2 regions of the Streptomyces sp. ID05-26A genome follow, and region 1 is predicted to be linked to the other one. Evidence: riboswitches for the same ligand, from Rfam matches in the RefSeq annotation. Region 1 holds a riboswitch; the other holds the start of a gene.
What was found. Region 1 has a riboswitch for glycine ahead of gcvH (glycine cleavage system protein GcvH). Riboswitches for the same ligand answer to the same signal wherever they lie in the genome.
Positions count from the first base shown of each region.

Region 1 (7,678 bases):
GCCGGGGTGATGGCGGTGCTGCTGCTCGGGTCGACCGGCGGCCCGCAGATCGCGGCGGACGTCGGGCTGCACCAGGTGCTCGGCTACAACCTGCTGATCATCGCGGTGCTGCTCGGGCTGCGTGTCGTCGTCACGGTGCTCAGACCGCGCCACTAGAACTGCCGGCGGTAGACGGAGACGTCGTCCCGCCACACCCCGAACACGTCCGGAGCGGACTGGACGACCGTCATCTCGTTGAGGTGGCCGAGCACCCGCCAGGCGCGCGCAACCGCTTGCGACCCCGCGTACGCGATCGTGCAGAAGCGGCGTGGTTCCACGACCGTGCGCACGCGGTCCACGTGGCCGACGCTCATCGGCGTGTCCTGCCACAGGTCCAATGTGTACCCGGTGCGGATCGGGTCGCCGGACCCCAGCACGCCCTCGATGGTGACGACCAGCCTGTCGTGCTCGAGCCTCAGGTCGTAGTGACCGCTGCGCGGCGGTGTGCCGCCGGTGTACGCGGAGCGTGCCGGGTCGAGCACCCAGTGCCCCAGAAAAGGCACGAGATCGTCACTCATGAGTGTCCCTTCGCGGAACCTGCGCCACTGGCGGATTGTCCGGCGGATCGACGTGGGCGACCATCACCCGATGAGTTATGAGACGGGCGTTCGGTGGAAGTGGATACCGGCCGTCGTGCTCGGCTTCGTCCTGCTGAGCTGGATCGTGTTCGAGGCACTGGACCTCATCGACTTCGACGGGGTCGTCGCGTGGGTGCGCGGCATCGACCCGGTGTGGGCGGCGGCGGCGATCTTCGGCCTGCTCGTCGTGGACGTGCTGCTGCCCGTGCCGTCCACTCCGCTCATCGTGCTGGCCGGAACGGCACTCGGCCTGCCTTTCGGGCTGGCACTCGCGGTCGTCGGATCCCTGGGTTCCTCTGCCGCAGGGTACGCCCTGGGCCGGTTCGCGGGCCCGTGGCTGGTGCGGCGGGTGGTGACCATCGAGGAACTGACCGAGATGCGGCGCTGGGGCCGTCAGTTCGGGCCCTGGTTCTTCGGAGTGGCACGCGGCATCCCGATGATGGCGGAGACCGTGTCGGTGTCCGCCGGGGTGTCCAGGGTGTCGTTCCGGACCTTCATGTCGTTCACGCTCATCGGCACCCTGCCGATCTGCGCCGCCTACGTGTTCGCGGGGTCGCAGGCGGACACCGTCGAGCAGATCGTGATGATCAGCGCCGTCGGATTCCTGCTGACGGTCGGCCTCTTCTACCTGCTGCGCCGGCTCGTGAAGGCGGCGCCTTAGAGAACCCTTTGCACGGCGTGGTTGTATGAATGAGCGCCCGGTGCGCAGCAGAGGGTTGACCGAACTGCAACCGGGAGCACAACCCGTTCACACCTTGACCTCGGGTACACGAGAGTTCATATGTGGCTCGGCGACCCTCGCGGCTGGCGTGCTGTTCGCGACAATCGCAACGTCACGGCTGAACGAACGCCTCCGGGGTCGCGCCTAGCCAGATTTCTCGATACCTCCGGCTTTGTCGCGCGCGAACCGGTGCGACGGCAGGGTTGTTGAGGTGCTGGTAGTTGGTAGTCAACGAGTGGCAGTTGGGGCACAGCAGCCGCACCTCGTGCGGCCGGTTCCTCTTTCGGCCACCTGTGATGTGATCGACGTGCAGTGGAACTCGTCCACTGGCCGGGTTGACCTCGGCCCACTTGCATTCCTCGCACTGCTGCCCGCGAAGGAACACAAGGGCTTGCCGCACCCTGTCGTCGGGTCTCCCGTCCTCAGTCGTCCCTGAGACCTGACCTGAGGTCCACGCTGCGATCCACCTGGCGAAAGAGCCCGTGCGGTCATATCGGCCTTCGTCGAAACATGCCCATGAGCAGTACGGTCCTCCACGGCGGCTCCCGACCCGCTCGCGCGATTCGCATCGGCGGCATTGGTCGGGCTGACGACGGCGCATCGCGTCTGAACACGGTCGACTACACGCCTTCGCACCCCTGGTGACGGCGCCGACTCCGCACTGAGGGCACGTTGACCGAGGCTTGCGCAGTCGTGCCGATCGCTGCTCCTGGGTACCACTGAGATGACAGGCATTGCTACAGAAACGCGGGTTGCGCGTCGTCGTCTCACAGTGTTCGCATGGATGTGGATCGGCACGGGGAGCGGGCAAGGACCAATCCTTCGTCAGAAGGGGACGAACAACTCCACACGTAGCCCGAAGTCACGACAACGAAGGTTACAAGGCGTATTGAACCATTAGCCCACACCGACTTGGACGCCAGAAACAGGATTAGAACGCGCGTGCGAGGTACGCATGAAGTTACGCGCCCCCGAGATCAAGAGTGCCGACGGCGGATCGATTTCGAAGAAGTAGCCGTCAGCTACACCAGGAATTCAAGACCAACGGTAGCCGACCTGGTCATGTTAGTTGCCAACGGGTGGCTGACCGCAGTGTGATCAGCACTCGGCCAACCCTGGCCAAGTGTTCCGCAGATACAACGGCGTGTTCATCCGCGACCGATTCTCCAGCCGACCCCGCGACCAAGGTGCGCACGGCCCGCCGAGCGTCGACGAGCCGTTCCGATCACCGCATACCCCGAGGTGACACTAACTCCTGGTTAGCGCTATCTCAGGGTATGCTTTGCCGATGGAGTACAACGTGTTCGCGAAGGCGTGCCCCTCGCGTCCGACGCTGGAGCACGTCACGGGCAGGTGGGGCGGCCTGACGCTGGGCGTGCTCGTGGACGGTCCGCTGCGCTTCAACGAGCTGCGCCGCCGCGTCGACGGGGTCAGCGAGAAGATGCTGTCCCAGACGTTGCAGGCGCTCGAACGCGACGGGCTCGTGCACCGGGAAGCCCAGAACACGAACCCGCCGCGCGTCGACTACAGCCTGACGCCGCTCGGGCGCGAGACGGCGGACAGGCTGCTCGCGCTCATCCACCTGCTGGAGGCGCGCATGCCGGACGTGCTGGCGGCTCAGGCCGCCTACGACGCCCGCTGACCTAACACTCGATGACGTTCACGGCGAGGCCGCCGCGTGCCGTCTCCTTGTACTTCACCGACATGTCCTTGCCGGTGTCCCGCATGGTCTTGATGACCTTGTCCAGCGACACGAAGTGCGAGCCGTCGCCCCGCAAAGCCATGCGCACGGCCGTGATGGCCTTGATGGACGCGACGGCGTTGCGTTCGATGCACGGGATCTGCACCAGGCCGCCGATCGGGTCGCACGTCAGCCCGAGGTTGTGCTCCATGGCGATCTCGGCGGCGTTCTCGACCTGTTCTGGGGTGCCGCCGAGGACCTCGGCGAGACCGCCGGCGGCCATCGAGCAGGCCGAGCCGACCTCGCCCTGGCAGCCGACCTCGGCGCCGGAGATCGACGCGTTCTCCTTGAACAGCACGCCGATCGCGCCCGCGGTCAGCAGGAACCTGACCACGCCGTCGTCGGACGCTCCCGGCACGAACTTCGTGTAGTAGTGCAGGACCGCCGGGACGATGCCGGCCGCGCCGTTGGTCGGTGCGGTGACGACACGGCCGCCCGCCGCGTTCTCCTCGTTGACGGCCAGCGCGAAGAGCGTCACCCAGTCCATGACCCTCAGCGGGTCGGTGACGAAGTGCTCGCCCTGCAGGGACTTGCGCATCTCGGCGGCGCGGCGGCGGACCTTCAGGCCGCCGGGCAGGATGCCGTGCTCGGTGCAGCCGCGTTCGACGCACTCCTGCATGACGTGCCAGATGTGCAGAAGTCCTTCGCGGACCTCGGCTTCCGTGCGCCACGACAGCTCGTTGGCCATCATGATCTCGCTGATCGACAGGCCGGTCTCGCGGCAGCGCGCGAGGAGCTGGTCGCCGGTCAGGAACGGGTGCGCCAACGGCGTCGAGTCGGGTTTGATCCGGTCGGTGCCCGACGCGTTCTCGTCGACGACGAAACCGCCGCCGATCGAGTAGTAGACGGCGTGCTCGACGGACTTGCCACCTGCGAACGCCTCGAAGCTCATCCCGTTGGGGTGCAACGGGAGTGACTTGCGGCGGTGCATGACGAGGTCGCGGTCGTGCACGAAGTCGATCTCGTGCGCGCCGCCGAGCTTCAGCCGTCCGCTGGAGACGATCTCCTCGACGCGGTGGGCCGCCGCCGTGGGATCGACTTCTTCCGGAAGGTTGCCTTCGAGGCCCAGGAACACGGCTTTGGGGCTGCCGTGGCCGTGTCCGGTGGCGCCGAGCGAGCCGAACAGCTCGACGTGCACGCGGTCCACTGAGGACACGTGTGGGCCGAGCTTGTCCACGAACATCGCGGCCGCGCGCATCGGGCCGACCGTGTGGGAGCTGGACGGTCCGATGCCGACGGAGAAGAGGTCGAAAACGCTGATCGCCACTGATCAGTCCTTCGTGGTGGTGGAGCGGTCAGTCAGGCCCATGTCAGTCGGACTTGGTGAGCTCGGCGTACTTCGCCGCCGTGAGCAGGTTCTCGGCCGAGTCCACGCGGACCTTGAAGAGCCAGCCGGCGCCGTACGGGTCGCTGTTCACGACCGCCGGGTCGTCCACGACGGCGCTGTTGACCTCGAGCACCTCACCGGTGACGGGCGAGAACAGGTCGCTGACGGACTTGGTGGACTCCAGTTCGCCGCAGACCTCGTTGGTGACGACCTTGGCGCCGACCTCGGGCAGCTGGATGTACACGATGTCGCCGAGAGCGTCGGCGGCGTACTCGGTGATTCCGCAGGTCAGCGGGTCCTGGGTGCCCGGCGTCCAGTCGACCCACTCGTGCTCGACGGTGTAGAGCAGGTTCTCGGGGAACTCCACGGCGACTCCTCTGGCTGTGACGGATCAGGAAACTTGCGCCCCCTCCGCCGTGCAGAGTTGCCTACCCCGAGTGGTCTTGCTGCCTGAGAGTGTGCGGGAGCTTGCCCCTTCGGCGCCCCGACCGGTTCGTCGAGGTCTCTCCCACGCGGGTTCTGGCGCTCGCGCGCCGCGGCCGGTGTTCAGTTGTCCGGGCCGAACGCTATGTGCGGTCCCCGCCGAGTGTCAACGCGGAACGGTCAGGCGGAACGCGAACGAGCCTCAGGTCGCTCTGTCCCAAGTGAACAAAAGGAGGGGTGGCAGATAGTGCTACCCGCACAGTGACATGACCTTGCGACTGGCCCACATTATGAGATGTAGGCCACCGAACGGAGGAGTCATCGTGCGGATCGCTGTTCCCCGCGAGATCAAGAACCACGAGTACCGCGTCGCTCTCACCCCCGCCGGTGCGCACGAGCTGACCAGCCGCGGGCACGACGTCTACGTCGAGCAGGGCGCCGGTCTCGGTTCCGCGATCACCGACGAGGAGTACCTCGCCGCGGGCGCCAAGATCCTCGCGACCGCCGACGACGTGTGGGCCGAGGGTGACCTGGTCCTCAAGGTCAAGGAGCCGATCGCCGAGGAGTACCCGCGTCTGCGCGCCGGTCAGACCCTCTTCACCTACCTGCACCTCGCCGCCGACAAGCCGCTGACCGAGGCGCTGCTCGCGTCCGGCACCACGGCCATCGCCTACGAGACCGTGCAGCTGCCGAACCGCTCGCTGCCGCTGCTCGCCCCGATGTCCGAGGTCGCGGGCCGCCTGGCCCCGCAGGTCGGCGCGTTCTCGCTGATGAAGCCCTCCGGCGGCCGCGGTGTGCTGCCCGGCGGCGTCCCCGGTGTCGCCCCGGCCCGCGTGGTCGTCATCGGCGGCGGCGTGGCCGGCGTCAACGCCGCCACCATCGCCGTCGGCATGGGCGCGGACGTGCAGATCCTCGACACCAACGTCGACCGCCTGCGCCAGATCGACGCCCAGTTCCAGGGCCGTCTGCGCACGCTGGCCTCGAACGCGTTCTCGGTGGAGCAGGCCGTCCGCGAGGCCGACCTGGTCATCGGCGCCGTGCTCGTCCCCGGTGCCGCGGCCCCGAAGCTCGTGTCGAACGCGCTCGTCGCGGACATGAAGCCGGGTTCGGTGCTCGTCGACATCGCGATCGACCAGGGCGGCTGCTTCGAGGACTCCCGCGCCACCACGCACGCCGAGCCGACCTACGAGGTCCACAACTCGGTGTTCTACTGCGTCGCGAACATGCCGGGCGCCGTCCCGCGCACCTCGACCTACGCGCTGACCAACGTGACGCTGCCGTACGCGGTCGCGCTGGCCGACAAGGGCTGGACGCAGGCGCTGAAGGACGACCGTTCGTTGGCCCTGGGTCTCAACGTCCACGCCGGTCAGCTGACCAACGGCCCGGTGGCCGAGGCGACCGGTCTGCCGCACACCCCGCTCGAGAGCGTGGTCTGAAAGCCAACTGAATGAATGAGGCCCCCGCACGCGTGAATCGCTGCGGGGGTTTCGCCTATCTGAGGGCCGCGACCTGGGCCTTGATACCGGCGATCACGCAGTCCAGTCCGAACTCGAACTGGCCTTCGAGCGTCCACAGGTCCGGCTCGTCCAGCATCGCGACGTACCGGGGGTGCTTGTCCCGGTAGAGGTCGGCGATCTTGTCCATGTCCGGTGGCGGCGAGTCCATCCCACCGCGCCCGATGAAGTTGACCTCGGCGATCGCGTACCCGTTGACGTAGCTGCCCACCGCGGAGATCGACTGGGCCGCGGCCACGGTCGACAGTCCGGCGTGCAGCATCGGCCCGAACATGGCGTCCGCGTACGCCACCGCGTTCGGGCCGATGGTGTTGTACTCCCCGATCCCGCGGATCCACCACGGGTGCCTGAGCGCGAGCTGACGCAGCTCGCGCATCATCGCGCGCACCGCGGTCTCCCAGCCGGTCTCGGGATCGGGGAGGGTGAACTCGCCGTAGACCTCGTCGAGGCAGAGCTCGATCAGCGCGTCCTTCGTCGGCACGTGCCAGTACAGCGACATCGGCGCCGCGCCCAGTTCCGCCGCGAGCTTGCGCATCGAGAGCTTCTGCAAACCGTGCGCGTCCAGGATCTCCATCGCCTTGCGGACGATCGCCTCACGGCTCAGACCGAGAGGTTGACCGCTGCTGGGCCTGGGTTTGCCGAACCACACGCTGTCCACAGGCCGATCCTATGCACGCCTGAGCAGGACGCTGGCCACAACACCTCCCAGGAACACGGCGATCGCGCCGACCACGAGGCTCACGCTCATGCCGTTCGAGAACGCCTCGCGCACGACCGTGATGTCCGCACCGCTGTGCAACGCCTCGGTCAGCGAACGCCCCGGAACGCCGTCCGGCAACGAGGCCACGAACCGCGCCGACAGCAACGCGCCGAGCACCGCGATGCCGAACGAGGACCCCAGTTCCGTCAGCGTTCCCGAGAGCCCGGACGCGATGCCGGCGCGTTCCGGCGGGATCGAGCCCATCAGCGCGTTGACCGCGACCGGTTGGGACACACCGACACCCACGCCGATGAGGACCAGGCCGGCGAGCGTCGGCGGGTAGGTCGTGCCGATCGACAGCAGTCCCACGCCGCCCGCGACGATCGTCATGCCGAGCAGCATCGCCCTGCCCGCGCCGAGCTTCATCACGAGCTGTCCCAGCGTGTTGCTGGTGACGAGCAACGCGATCGCCATCGGTGCCACGCGCACGCCGGCCTCCAGCGGGCTGTAGCCGAGCACACCCTGAAGGTGTTGCGTCAGCAGGAAGAGCGAGCCCGCCATGCCGAACGCCGCCAGCACCCCGGACGCCACCGCGCCGGTGAAGCGGCGGTTCCCGAAGAACCCGAGGTCGAGCA
Region 1 is NZ_JARAYZ010000001.1:1,151,552-1,159,229, forward strand. It holds gene PV646_RS05520 (ABC1 kinase family protein) at 1-156, shown strand, start outside; gene PV646_RS05525 (hypothetical protein) at 153-557, opposite strand; gene PV646_RS05530 (TVP38/TMEM64 family protein) at 628-1,278, shown strand; gene PV646_RS05535 (winged helix-turn-helix transcriptional regulator) at 2,627-2,980, shown strand; gene PV646_RS05540 (L-serine ammonia-lyase) at 2,982-4,346, opposite strand; gene gcvH (glycine cleavage system protein GcvH) at 4,390-4,773, opposite strand; glycine riboswitch at 4,835-4,927, opposite strand; gene ald (alanine dehydrogenase) at 5,153-6,265, shown strand; gene PV646_RS05555 (TetR/AcrR family transcriptional regulator) at 6,321-7,001, opposite strand; gene PV646_RS05560 (MFS transporter) at 7,011-7,678, opposite strand, start outside.

Region 2 (7,678 bases), 930 kb from region 1:
CCTGAAACCCCTGCCGCGCAACCGGCCGCGCAACCCCCGGCGGCTGCTCCGGTCAGCACGTTGAAGCTGGTCGGCAAGCCCGTGGACAAGATGGGCCTGGTCGTCCAGGACGGCGACGGCCGCACGATGTACCGCTTCGACAAGGACGTTCCCAAGCCTGAGGGCAAGTCGAACTGCAACAACCAGTGCGCTACGACGTGGCCGCCGCTCTTCGCGGACGCGGTTCCGCAGGTCGAGGGCATCGACTCGAAGCTGGTCTCGCTGATCACCCGCGCTGACGGCAAGAAACAGGTCGCGATCGACGGCTGGCCTCTCTACGCCTACTCGCAGGACCCCAAGCCGGGCGCGTGGAAGGGCCAGGGTGTCGGTGGCACCTGGTTCGTCATCCAGCCCGACGGCAAGCGCAACGTCGAGTGCCTCCCGCCTGGTGTGACGGCTCCCGCTGCGTAACCCCACAGCATCCCGTTAGGACGGTCCATCTGAGACACACAACACCCTGACACGGTGAGACCCCGGCCCTGGGGAAGGGGCCGGGGTTCCCGTCGTTTCGCTCCAGGGTCGCAGAACACGAAGGGGCGCCACCGGATCTCTCCGGTGGCGCCCCTTCGTCGTTCAGCTTCAGAGAGTCGAGTACAGCGGGTGCTTGGCCGCCAGCACCTCGACGCGCGCACGCAGCTCGTCGATCGCCGCGTTCGGCTTGAGGGCCTCCGCGATCACGTCGGCGACCTCGGTGAAGTCGACCTCGCCGAACCCGCGGGTCGCGAGCGCCGGCGTGCCGATCCGCAGACCGGACGTCACCATCGGCGGACGCGGGTCGTTCGGAACGGCGTTGCGGTTGACCGTGATGCCGATCTGGTGCAGCACGTCCTCGGCCTGCTTGCCGTCGAGCTCGGAGTTCACCAGGTCGACGAGGACCAGGTGCACGTCCGTGCCGCCGGTCAGCACCTTCACGCCCGCAGCGGCGACGTCCGCCTGCGACAGGCGCTCGGCCAGGATCCGCGAACCTTCGAGCGTGCGGCGCTGGCGGTCCGCGAACTCGGGCGACGCGGCGTGCTTGAACGCCACCGCCTTCGCCGCGATCACGTGCTCCAGCGGGCCGCCCTGCTGACCGGGGAACACCGCCGAGTTGATCTTCTTGGCGATGTCGGCCTCGTTCGACAGGATCACGCCGCCACGGGGACCGCCGAGGGTCTTGTGGGTCGTGGTCGTCGTGACGTGCGCGTGCGGCACGGGCGACGGGTGCAGGTCGGCGGCCACGAGGCCGGCGAAGTGCGCCATGTCGACCATCAGGTAGGCCTCGACCGAGTCCGCGATGCGGCGGAACTCGGCGAAGTCCAGCTGACGCGGGTAGGCGGACCAGCCCGCGACGATCAGCTTCGGCCGGTGCTCCTGCGCAAGGCGCTCGACCTCGGCCATGTCGACGCGGCCGTCGGAGTCCGCGACGTGGTACGGCACGACGTTGTAGAGCTTGCCGGAGAAGTTGATCCGCATGCCGTGCGTCAGGTGACCGCCGTGCGCGAGGTCCAGACCCAGGATCGTGTCACCGGGCTGGAGCAGCGCGAACATCGCGGCCGCGTTGGCCTGCGCGCCCGAGTGCGGCTGGACGTTCGCGAAGCCGGCGCCGAAGAGCGACTTGATCCGCTCGATGGCGAGGCGCTCGACGACGTCCACGTGCTCGCAGCCGCCGTAGTAGCGGCGGCCGGGGTAGCCCTCGGCGTACTTGTTCGTCAGCACCGAGCCCTGTGCCTGCAGCACCGAGACGGGCGTGAAGTTCTCCGAGGCGATCATCTCGAGCGTGCCCTGCTGGCGAGCCAGCTCGGCCGCAACGGCCTCGGCCACCTCGGGGTCGTACTCCGCGAGGGAAGCGTTGAACTGGTCGGACATCTGGAAGATCTCCCTACTTGGCGCGCTTGTAGAACGGAAGTGCGACGACCTCGACCGGCTGCTTCTTGCCGCGGACGTCCACCAGCAACTGGGTGCCCGGCTCGGCACTGGCCTTCGTCACGTAGGCCATGGCGACGGAGTAGCCGAGGGTCGGGGACAGCGCGCCCGACGTCACCTCGCCCACGACCTCGTCGCCGTTCAGCACCGCGTACCCGTGGCGCGGGGCACGGCGCTCGGGGGTCTTCAGTCCGACCAGGACCGAATCCACACCGGACTCGGCGACCTTGGTCAGCGCGTCGCGACCCACGAAGTCACCCGGCTTGTCGAGCTTCACGACGCGGCCCAGGTTCGCGTTGTACGGCGTCAGCGACGTGGTGAGCTCGTTGCCGTACAACGGCATCCCGGCTTCGAGGCGCAACGTGTCGCGGCAGCCGAGACCGCACGGCTTGAGCTCGTGCGCCTCACCCGCGGTCAGCAGCGCCGCCCAGACGGCCGGCGCGTCGGCGGGCGCGACGAACAGCTCGAAGCCCTCCTCGCCGGTGTAGCCGGTGCGGGCCAGCAGCGCGTCGACACCGGCCACCGTGGACGGGTACGAGGCGTAGTACTTGACCGTCGCGAGGTCCGTGTCGGTCAGGCCGGAGAGGATCTCGACCGACTTGGGGCCCTGGATGGCGATCAGCGCGTAGTCCGTGGACTTGTCGGTCACCACGGTGTCGAAGTCCGCGGCGCGCTCGACCAGTGCTTCAGCCACCACTGAAGCGTTGGAGGCGTTCGCGACGACCATGAACTCCTGGTCGCCCAGGCGGTACACGATCAGGTCGTCGATCACGCCGCCGTCGGCCTGCGTGATCATCGTGTAGCGGGCCTTGCCGACGGCCAGCGCCGAGATGTGGCCGACGAGCGCGAAGTCGAGGGCCTCCCCCGCCTGCGGACCGGTCAGCACGATCTCACCCATGTGCGTGAGGTCGAACAGGCCCGCGGACGTGCGCACCGCGTGGTGCTCCGCGAGTTCGGACGAGTAGCGCAGCGGCATCCGCCAGCCCGCGAAGTCGGTGAACATCGCGCCGAGCTGCTCGTGCTCGGCGTTCAGAGGCGTGAGGCGGGACATCAGAACGCTCCTCCAGGGTGCGCCAAAGGGCCGGACGCGGCCGGCTGAGGCATCAGAAGAATGACACGGTCCATCGGAGACTCCTCACTAGAGCGAGCCTCCCCCTCTGTCATGAGCCTGAGAGCTTCACCACCGCAGTGGTTTGCACCGTGGGCGAGGCTGCCGAGCAGCCTGCTTTTCAGAGTTGCCTGCGTCGCGCGGTACCTGTACCTGAGAGATTCCGGGGAGGAGTTGCTCCTACGGTGCTCCCACTCAAGGGAGCTCTCCCGCGCGACATCGACGGCCGTGTTCAGTTGGTAGCCCCAGACGCTAGCAGGCCAAACGTCACAGCGGCACGCCCTGCGCAGTCTTCTCGACCACCTTGCGCTCCGCCCAGAAGGACAGGAACGGGATCGTGCCGGCGATCAGGACCAGCAGGGTGCCCTTGATCGACCAGCGCAGCTTGAGCGCCAGGTCGACCGAAATCACCAGGTAGATGGCGTAGAGGAAGCCGTGGATCGGGCCGACGACCTTCATCGCGCCACCCATGTCCGCGGCGTACTTGAGCACCATCGCCACGACCAGCAGCAGCAGGAAGACTCCGACCACGTAAGCCATGACCCTGAACCGGGTCAACGCACCCTTCATCTGCCCGCCTTCGCTCAACGACCGTCCCGCGCGTTGAGGTCCGCGAGCATGCGGTTGTAGGCCGCGAGCTCCGCGTCTTCGTCATCGTCGAGGTGCTCGACAGGCGCGGGTTTGACGGCGACAACGGTAGCCACCGGGCGTGGAGCAGGCGCAACCGGCTCCTCGTCACGACGCTCACGCGCCAGACGGCGGAACCGCCACACCATGAAGAGGGGGAAGAGGCCGAAGAGCGGCCACTGGAGCACGTACCCGAGGTTCTGGAACGTGCCGCTGGCGGACTCGAAGCGCTGCCACTGCCACCACGCGAGCCCGCAACAGGCGACCAGCGCCGCCAGACAGGCGAACGCGATCAGCACACGTTGGGGAGTAAGGAGGCCGCGCACGACCTCCAGAGTACTTGGGTGAGGCCTCCAGTCAGGAGGCCGCCCTTGAGGGGAAGAAGTGGATACAGGGCTGCCGCCTCCGACAGCCCGTTCCGCTTCTACGCCACGCCGTCCCGGCGCTGCCTCTGCAGACGAGCAACACACCAGGCCGCAGCGGAGCCACGACGAAGGTGCTGGAGAACCGTCATCGGTCCCAGGCGCCTCCCGAGATCGGCAGGAGACAGGCCGGCCGCGCGGTAGTCGAGCGCGCGCTGGTCCAACGGGCTGATGCCCGCGTCCCACCACTGCTCGGCCTCGGCGACGTCGCCCACCAGCTGCCAGTAGCTCGCCGCGGCGGCGAGCAGTGCCTCGGGTGCCTCCGGCGCCCGCTTGCGCATCGCGGCCACGTAGGCCGGATCCGCCGAGTCGACCTTGACCAAGCCACGCGACCCACTCCTGCCTCCCCGCTGCACGGGGATGCCTGGCGCCGAGGGGGGAGCCTCCGCGAGCCACGCGTTCTTGATCCGGTTCACCTCCTGCATCTCTGCGTCATCAGACCGTTCAGCCGCCCACTGCTGCAACAGCTCGTGGACCCCGGAGTCCTCGACCATATGTGCCTCCTCGTCGGTCGGGGATCGGCCATTGCAGCGGAAGGTATTCGGTAGGTCTGACAATCGCCAGACCCTGAATCACCAGAACACCCGTTACCAGTGCGTGATTGGCCTCATTCCACCCATCCGGCTCAACGCAGATGGCCGAGGATCACCGTCCGTCACTAGCTGAGCGGGGTGGCCGTCCCGAAGAGGCTCCTGATGAAGGTGATGATCGACTCCGCGCCCTGACGCAGCCAGCCGAGGACCTGCTGGACCGCCGAAGCGGACTGCTCGGGCTGGGTGATCAGGAGGAACAGCACCAGCGCGACGCCCGCCAGCACTAGCACCTTCTTGAGGTTCACAGGTACCTCTCCGTCCGTGTGGTTCACCGTCGGGCGGCTGACCGCCCGTGTCACCCGTCATGGTCCCTCATTCACCCGGCCGATGAACAACGACCACGCCAAACTCCTCCCAGGTTCTGCCAGCGGCGCACGCCTGCACAGCGGCCAACGTCACCCGAATGGCGGCTAAAGAGGGGCTTCAACAGCGCCGATGTCCTGGGCACGAGGTGAACACGGACTCCCTCACATCCCACAGCTTGGAAGAGAGACTGTTGCACCGGGCCTCACCCGGATGCCGATCGTCCCCCATCACGCACCGTCACGCCTTCGTGGCGCAATTAATGCGCTCCAGAGCATTATCCAATTACTCCAGACCGCCGCAGTTCTGTAATTCGAGCCTCTGCCACACCCATGTCGGCAAGCACTTCCCCGGTGTTCGTCCCGGTCGAAACCGGAGCCGTGGGAACGCCCGCCGGGGTGCGGTCGAAGCGAGGTGCCGGCGCCGGGTGCGGTGAACCGGACACGTCCACGAAAGTGTCGCGGGCTGCGTTGTACGGGTGATGCGCCGCCTCGGCGGGCGTCAGCACCGGAGCCAGGCACGCGTCCGTGCTCTCGGCCAGGTCCGCCCACTCGTCGCGCGGCCGGGTCTTCACCGCCGCCGCGATGTGTTCCCGCAGCTCAGGCCAGTTCGCCGGGTCGTTGCGCGACGGTGCGTCCTCGAGTCCCAGCACGCGGACCAGGTCGGCGTAGAACTTCTCCTCCAGCGCGCCGATGGCCACGTACTTGCCGTCGGCGGCCTCGTAGACGTCGTAGAACGGCACTCCACCGTCGAGCATGTTCTCGCCGCGCCCGCCCTGCCACATGCCCGCGGACCGCATCCCGTGCAGGAACGTCGTCAGCAACGCCGCCCCGTCGACCATGGCCGCGTCGACGACCTGGCCGCGCCCGGAGCGTTCCCTCTCGTACAGCGCCGCGAGCACGCCGAGGGCCAGCAGCAGCCCTCCCCCACCGAAGTCGCCGAGCAGGTTGATCGGGAACGACGGCGGCCCACCGGCCCGTCCGAGAGGCTCCAGCGCCCCCGCGACGGCGATGTAGTTGATGTCGTGGCCGGCGCGGTCCGACAGGGGCCCGTCCTGGCCCCAGCCGGTCATGCGTCCGTATACAAGGCGCGGATTGCGGGCCAGGCACTGCGCCGGGCCGATGCCCAGCCGTTCGGTGACGCCCGGCCGGAAGCCCTCGATCAGCACGTCCGAGCGTTCGACCAGCTGCAACACCAACTCGGCGCCCTCGGGCCTGCGGGTGTCGACGGCGATCGAACGCCGGTTGCGGCCCAGGAAGTCGCCGGGGACGGTCGAGCGGCTCCCCGGCTTGTGCACCTGGACCACGTCCGCGCCCAGGTCGGCGAGCACCATGCAGCCGAACGGCGCGGGCGCGAGGCCCGCGAGCTCGACGACGCGCAGTCCCGCGAGAGGGCCGCTCACAAGGACCTCGCGATGATTTCCTTCATGATCTCGTTCGTCCCGCCGTAGATCCGCTGCACGCGGGCGTCGGACCAGGCACGTGCGATCGGGTACTCGTTCATGTAGCCGTAGCCGCCGAAGAGCTGCACGCACTCGTCGACGACCTTGCTCAGCCGGTCGCTGGCCCACCACTTCGCCATCGCGGCGGTCGGGACGTCCAGCTCGCCCTTCAGGTGCTTCTCGATGCACTCGTCGATGAACGCCCTGGTCACCGACGCCTCGGTGGCGCACTCGGCGAGCTTGAAGCGGGTGTTCTGGAACTTGATCAGCTCCTTGCCGAACGCCGTGCGCTCCTTCACGTACTTCAGCGTGAGGTCGACGGCCGCCTCGATGCCCGCGATGCAGCAGACGCCGATGATCAGGCGTTCCTGCGGCAGCTGCTGCATGAGCTGGACGAACCCGAGGCCCTCCTGCCCGCCGAGCAGGTTCGCGGCGGGCACGCGGACGTCGTCGAAGAACAGCTCGGCGGTGTCCTGGCCCTTCATGCCGACCTTGTCGAGCACGCGGCCGCGCCGGATGTCGTTCTCCACGACCAGCAGCGAGATGCCGGTGGCGCCCTGCGCCGGGTCGGTCTTGGCCACGACGATCACCAGTTCGGCGTGCACGCCGTTGGTGATGAACGTCTTCGAGCCGTTGATGACGTACTCGTCGCCCTCTCGGATCGCCTTCGTCCGGATGCCCTGCAGGTCGGACCCCGCACCGGGTTCGGTCATGGCGATCGCGCCGACGAGCTCGCCGGACGCGAGCTTCGGCAGCCAGCGCCGCTTCTGCTCCTCGGTGCCGTAGGAGTTGAGGTAGTGGGCCACGATGCCGCTGTGGACGCTGTTGCCCCACGCGCTGTCGCCTGCCCGTGCCTGTTCCTCCAGCAGCACGGCCTCGTGCGCGAACGTGCCGCCACCGCCGCCGTACTCCTCGGGGATGCTCAGGCACAGCAGCCCGAGCTCACCGGCCTTGGTCCACAGCTCCCGGTCGACCTGCTTCTGCTCGGCGAAGCGTTCGACGTTCGGCGTGACCTCCTTCTCGAAGAACGTGCGCGCGAGCTGGCGCAACTGGTCCAGGTCGCTGTCCATCCACCGCGATCGACGCTCAGCCATGCGGTCCACGAAACCACCGGGCGGTGATCCACGCCATGACCGCCGCGCCTGTGGAGCCGGAGAAAACTGAGCGAAATTCCCACCCCGTTCGGTCAGACTGCTCGGTATGCAGATCCACCAGGTCATGCCGGACGACTGGGCGCTCTGGC
Region 2 is NZ_JARAYZ010000001.1:220,456-228,133, forward strand. It holds gene PV646_RS01100 (COG4315 family predicted lipoprotein) at 1-450, shown strand, start outside; gene glyA (serine hydroxymethyltransferase) at 619-1,884, opposite strand; gene gcvT (glycine cleavage system aminomethyltransferase GcvT) at 1,898-2,992, opposite strand; glycine riboswitch at 3,089-3,180, opposite strand; glycine riboswitch at 3,181-3,271, opposite strand; gene PV646_RS01115 (DUF3817 domain-containing protein) at 3,317-3,619, opposite strand; gene PV646_RS01120 (hypothetical protein) at 3,634-4,002, opposite strand; gene PV646_RS01125 (transcriptional regulator) at 4,101-4,592, opposite strand; gene PV646_RS01130 (hypothetical protein) at 4,757-4,936, opposite strand; gene PV646_RS01135 (CaiB/BaiF CoA transferase family protein) at 5,272-6,396, opposite strand; gene PV646_RS01140 (acyl-CoA dehydrogenase family protein) at 6,393-7,529, opposite strand; gene PV646_RS01145 (GNAT family N-acetyltransferase) at 7,636-7,678, shown strand, end outside.
Region 2: another riboswitch for glycine. It lies ahead of gcvT (glycine cleavage system aminomethyltransferase GcvT); the one in region 1 lies ahead of gcvH (glycine cleavage system protein GcvH).